Regions from separate parts of the Tissierella sp. QWL-11 genome, predicted to be linked through region 2. Evidence: a T-box and tRNA genes for the amino acid it is inferred to sense, from the RefSeq annotation. Region 2 holds a T-box; the other holds one or more tRNA genes.

Region 1 (3,218 bases), 1.2 Mb from region 2:
AGATGCTTCAAGATTACAAAAGTTTTTGTTTATTGAATTGCCATATTCTTTAAAGGCAATCCTTTCTGGAGTTAAGGTAGCTCTTACGCAAGCTATTGTAGCAGCAGTAATAGGAGAGATGATAGGAGCAAAATCAGGATTAGGATACCTATTGACATTAGGAAATGAAACATACGATATAGAGCTGGTCATTTCCTCAGTAGTAGTACTAAGTTTAATAGGATTAGTACTCTACTTAGTAGCAGAATTTACAGAGAAAAAATTGATTAAATGGAGCTAAAATATAAGAGATAACCTTCAAGTTATCTCTTATATTTATTAAGGTAATATTAGTAAAGAAGGGGGATTATAGTGGAAAACTTAAAAAAATGGTTTTGTGAATTAGATGAAATAGGAAAAGACACCTTAGGTGGAGTTTCCCGATTAGCCTACTCTGTAGAAGAAGATTTTATGCACGACAAATTATCCGAATTTTGCAAAAATATAGGGTTGAAAACCAGTGTAGATGCTTATGGAAATACATTTATATATATAAATGATTATGCAGAAGAATATACTTTGATAGGCTCTCACTTAGATTCTGTGCCAAATGGAGGTAAATATGATGGAGTAGCAGGTGTTCTAGCAGGCTTACTTATTTTAAAGTGGATAAAAGAAAGCAATCTAGATATACCTGTTATGGTAGCTGCATTTAGAGCAGAAGAAACAAGTATATTTGGAAAAGCTACAATTGGGAGCAATCTAGCCCTTGGGAAAATTAGCAAGGAAGAATTATCTAATATAGTAGATGAAAATAAAAAAGCTCTATATAGTATTTTAGATGAAAAAGGATTTTTAAAAAATACATTTAAATTACCAAATATTAAGAGATATTTTGAAATACATATAGAACAAGGTAGAGTTTTATGGGATAAAAATATGGACCTAGGAATAGTTACATCAATAGCCGCCCCAAGAAGGTTTATGCTAAACATAGAGGGACGCCAGGATCACTCCGGTGCAACTCCTATGGATATGAGAAGAGATGCTTTATGTGGAGCCTCAGAGATTATATTAGCTGTAGAAAAATATGGCCAACAAGAAATGTCAAATTCTACAGTTGCCACAGTAGGGATATGTGAGACTTTGCCAAATGCAATGAATGTAGTTCCTGGACAAATAAGTTTAGGAATAGATATAAGAGGTATCCAAAGTGAAAGTATAAATAGGGTAGTAGAAAACTTAAAAGAATTTATAAAACAAGTTACAGTAAAAAGAGGATTATCATATGATTTAGAAGAAATATATCATGAAGAGCCTGTAGAACTTAGTATGGAAATAATAAAAGGACTAGAAAATAAAGCTGAGGATTTAAATTTAAACTTTAAAAAGATGCCAAGTGGAGCAGGCCATGATGCTATGGGATTTGCACCAAATTATAAGACGGGGATGATATTTATACCAAATAAGGAAGGTATAAGTCATAATCCAAAGGAAGACATAAGAATAGAGGATTTATATAGAGCTTCTAGATTTTTATATGAATATATAAAAGAGATAAACTAGGTTTATCTCTTTTGTTTACCCACTATGGTTCGTTAATTTAGCTTATAAAATGGTGGTCGATACTGGGCTCGAACCAGTGACCTCTACGATGTCAACGTAGCACTCTAGCCAACTGAGCTAATCGACCACTTAATACTATTCACTATTATAGCATTTAAGCTTATGGTTTACAATCTATTTTTCTGATTTTAACCCTGCTCCACAAAGGGGTAATACTACTTTCCCTAAAGAGCTCTTGTCTTTATAATTATGATTAAAGGCTGCAAAAGTGGCAGCAGTTGTTATTTCTACAAAAAAACCTTTTTGGGCTAAGTCTATTTGAGTAGAGAGTATTTCATCTTCAGGCGCAGTGATTATGTCTCCATTTGTTTCCCTCATGGCTTTTAAGATTTGCTTGCCTCTTTTAGGAGCTGCTATGGCAATTCCTTCAGCTTGAGTACCTTTATTTTCAACTTCTTCTACATAGTCTAAATCTTCTTTAAGAGCTTTATATATAGGACAGCATCTATCAGACTGGACACCTATAATTTTGGGCATACTTTTTATAAGTCCTAAATCCATTAAATCTCTTAATCCATAATAAGCTCCAAGTAAAAGTGTTCCATTTCCAACAGGAATAATTAAAGTATCTACCATATCACCTTTTAATTGCTCATAAATTTCATAGACATAAGTCTTAGTGCCCTGGTAGAAGTAAGGATTGTATACATGACTTGCATAAAAGCCCTCTCCGTTTTCTACAGCCTGTCTTGCAGCCTTAGCAGTATCTTCCCTTGACCCAGTAACTATATGGACATTTGCTCCATGGGATTGTATCATTTTTATTTTTTTAGGTGAAGTAGTTTCTGGAACATATATATCACAGTCAATATTAACTCTTTTAGCATATGCAGCTATGGAATTACCTGCATTTCCACTACTATCTTGGATTACTTTTTTAGCTCCAAATTCCTTTGCTTTTGAAATTAATACACTAGCACCTCTATCTTTAAAGGAAAGTGTAGGCATCATATAGTCCATTTTAACTAATATATTAGTATTTTCAGGGTCTAGTGGAACTAATGAAGTGAGTCCCTCACCCATGGATACATCCTTCCAAATTGATTGGTTATTTTCAAATGGGAGAGCTTTTAGGTATCTAAATAGGCTCCACTCTTCTTTCAATATACTATTTAGAGAAAGAACTTTTTCAAAGTTATCTAAATCTAGCATACCTCCACAGGTGCATATGTATGGAAAATCATATGGTGAGTACTTTTTACCACATTCGCTGCATATATAATCAATAGACATAGAACCACCCCTTAAATTATAATCTATATACAATTATAACATTTTTTAGATGGAATTCTCTAGATTTTTGATAATTTTTAAGATAAAATAAGTATAAATCATATATATTGGAGGAAAACATGGATATCAATATTATAAATGTTTTACAGAGTTTTGGACTTACATTAGTAGTAGGTCTTTCAATGGGAATAGGTAGCCTTATATCTTTCTTTGCAAAGGAGACTAATAAAAGGTTTTTAGCTCTTTCTTTAAGTTTTTCAGCGGGAATAATGGTATATGTCTCTTTTATGGGTATATTGCCTGAAGGCATTAATCTAATAGAGAGAAATATAGGTCATGAGACAGGTCATGTATTGGCATTAGTAGCATTTTTTAGTGGA
Region 2 (3,218 bases):
CCATAAATATCAATTATCTCTAATGGATCTATTCCATTTCCAAGGGACTTACTCATCTTTCTACCTTGACTATCACGAACTAATCCAGTTAAGAATACATCTTTAAATGGCACTTCATCCATTTGCTCTATACTTGAAAATACCATTCTAATTATCCAGAAGAATATAATATCATATCCCGTTACCAATACATCAGTAGGGAAAAAGTATTTTAAATCTGGAGTTTCATCTGGCCAACCTAAAGTTGAAAAAGGCCAAAGGGCAGAAGAAAACCAAGTATCTAATGTGTCATTATCTTGAATAATATTTTTGCTATTACACTTATCACATTTATCAGGTGTTTCTCTGGAAACTATAATCTCTCCACAATCTTGACAATAGTATACAGGAAGCCTATGTCCCCACCAAAGCTGTCTAGAAATACACCAATCTCTTATGTTTTCTAACCAGTTAATATATATTTTACCAAATCTTTCAGGTATAAAGTTTAATTCTCCATTTCTAAATGCCTCTAGAGCTGGTTCTGCTAAGGGTTTCATCTTTACAAACCACTGTTTAGATATTAAAGGTTCAATAATAGTATTACATCTTTCGCAATGTCCCACTGCATTTTCATGCTCTTTTATTTCTTTTAAATATCCATTTTCTTTTAAATCTTCTACTATTTTCTTTCTAGCTTCAAACCTATCTAAACCTTCATATTTTCCACCATTTTTATTTATATGTCCCTTTTCATCTATTACAATACACTGACCTAGTCCAAATCTCTCTCCTACTTCAAAGTCATTTGGGTCATGAGAAGGTGTTATTTTTAAAGCTCCAGTACCAAATTCCATTTCAACATATTCATCAGCTATAATAGGTATTTCTCTATTTGATAAAGGAAGTATGGCAGTTTTACCAACTAAGTCCTTATATCTATCATCATTTGGATGTACTGCTATAGCTAAGTCTCCTAACATAGTCTCAGGTCTTGTAGTAGCTATGGTAATTGATCTATCGCTATCTTTCACAGGATAGCTTATATGCCAAATATAACTCTTACTATCTTCATGCTCTACCTCTGCATCAGATATTGCTGTAGCACAACTTGGACACCAATTTATAATCCTATCTCCTCTATATATAAGCCCTTTATCATATAGCCTTATAAATACTTCTTCAACAGCATTACTTAAATTTTCATCTAAAGTAAAACTATCTCTACTCCAATCACAGGATACACCTAGTTTTTTAAGTTGATTTTTAATATTTCCACCATATAACTCTGTCCATTCCCAAGCTTTTTCTAAGAACTTCTCTCTTCCTAGGCTTTCTTTGTCTATTCCCTCTTTTTTTAATTTCTCAACTACCTTAGCTTCTGTAGAAATACTTGCATGGTCTGTTCCTGGAAGCCATAATGCCTCATATCCCTTCATTCTTTTCCATCTAGTTAATATATCTTGAATAGTATTATTTAAAGCATGACCCATATGAAGATTTCCAGTAACATTTGGAGGTGGCATCATTATAGTAAATGCTTCCTTTTCTTCATTGACATTTGCCTTAAAATAATTATTTTGATTCCAAAATTTATAAAGTCTGTCTTCAAAATCCTTTGGGTTATAAGTCTTTTGTAAATTCTCTAACATAATATTCCTCCTAAATAAAAAATCCCTCAATCCTATAAAAGGACGAAGGGTAAATTCGCGGTACCACCTTAATTCCATGAACTTCATGGCTCTTAAATGTATAACGGCTTAACCGTTTAAGCTTACTTAGTTTCAGCTCAAATGCTCAAAAGCTACTTTCAATAGATATAGCTTAAAGGCCTTTCAACCTGGGACCTTTTCTCTGTATAAGGTATCTATTTACTCCTCTTTTTCTATGCAAGTATAAAATTGTTAAATCAATTATATAAATATTGTCATACTTTGTCAACTAGCTCTTTTCAGTCATTTTAATATACAATATCAAATAATTTATAAATGCTAATATATTTAAACCTACTGTAATTAAAAAAAGTACTAAAGAAGCCATTTCTCCTAATTTAAATACTACAGAAAGTGCAGCAATATAGAAGGATACTGTAGCAAGTTTTCCATATTTATTCGAAGGCAGAACTTGTTTTCCTTTGAATAAATACAAAATTCCTCCACCTAATATAAGTAGTATTTCCTTTATTCCCAAAGCTATTAAAATCCAAAACGGTATAAGACCTCCATATGTAAAGCTTATAAGAACGGCAAATGTCATCATCTTATCTGCGATAGGATCTAGGACTATCCCCAGTTTTGTTATTAAATTATATTTTCTTGCAATTTTCCCATCGAGTAAATCTGTTATTCCAGCTAATAAAAATATTAATCCAGAAACCAATAATTTGTTTTCTATATTGGAAAAAAATGCAAATAAATAAATAGGAACTAAAGTTATCCTTAGAATTGTCAATAGATTAGGTATATTCATAGAAAAACCTCCTAATTTAAAATTTAGTAACCATTGAATTCATAAAAGAATACTATATCATTATATAGCACTATATTACTAATTACAATATAAGGAGTGATTTCATGTCTAGGTTTTTGAAAAAAATATCAATAATCTGTGTATTTGTCATAATGCTAGCTGTTATCTCCACAGCTTGTAAGGATGACTCAATGGAGAAGATTAAACTTATGGAGGTTACACATTCAGTATTTTATGCACCCCAATATGTAGCCATAACTCAAGGTTTTTTTGAAGAAGAAGGCTTTGAAATAGAATTAATAAATGGAAAAGGCGCGGATAAAGTTATGGCTTCCCTTTTAAGTGGAGAAACGGACATCGGCTTTATGGGACCAGAAGCATCTGTATATGTATACAATCAAGACAGAGATAACTATGTAGTAAACTTTGCTCAACTTACTCAAAGAGATGGATCATTTTTAGTAAGTAGAGAGAAAGATGAGAATTTCACATTTGATAAACTAAGAGGAACTACAGTGATCGGTGGAAGAAAAGGTGGAATGCCTGAGATGACTTTAGAATATGTGTTAAAATCTCATGGTCTTAAACTAGGTGAAGATGTGGAAGTTAGAACTGATATACAGTTTAGTGCTATGGCAGGAGCATTTCTGGGAGGAGAGGGAGATTATGTAACCCTATTTGAACCTGTTGCTTCCTCATTAGAAAAAGAAGGCAAAGGATATATTGTAGCCTCTATAGGCGAAGAAGGAGGATATCTTCCATACACATGT

The links. The T-box of region 2 lies ahead of AC4PG3_RS09625 (valine--tRNA ligase). A T-box ahead of a tRNA ligase gene usually reads a tRNA of that ligase, here a tRNA-Val.
Region 1: it has a tRNA-Val gene. The T-box ahead of AC4PG3_RS09625 (valine--tRNA ligase) is inferred to sense a tRNA for this amino acid. The anticodon was not compared.

The regions. Positions count from the first base shown of each region.
Region 1 covers NZ_CM178750.1:510,699-513,916, forward strand. Annotated here, with positions in the region: gene AC4PG3_RS02445 (ABC transporter permease) at 1-280, shown strand, start outside; gene AC4PG3_RS02450 (M20 family metallo-hydrolase) at 352-1,545, shown strand; tRNA gene AC4PG3_RS02455 (tRNA-Val) at 1,596-1,672, opposite strand; gene AC4PG3_RS02460 (threonine synthase) at 1,720-2,838, opposite strand; gene zupT (zinc transporter ZupT) at 2,958-3,218, shown strand, end outside.
Region 2 covers NZ_CM178750.1:1,954,559-1,957,776, forward strand. Annotated here, with positions in the region: gene AC4PG3_RS09625 (valine--tRNA ligase) at 1-1,631, opposite strand, end outside; T-box leader at 1,667-1,876, opposite strand; gene pgsA (CDP-diacylglycerol--glycerol-3-phosphate 3-phosphatidyltransferase) at 1,921-2,448, opposite strand; gene AC4PG3_RS09635 (ABC transporter substrate-binding protein) at 2,553-3,218, shown strand, end outside.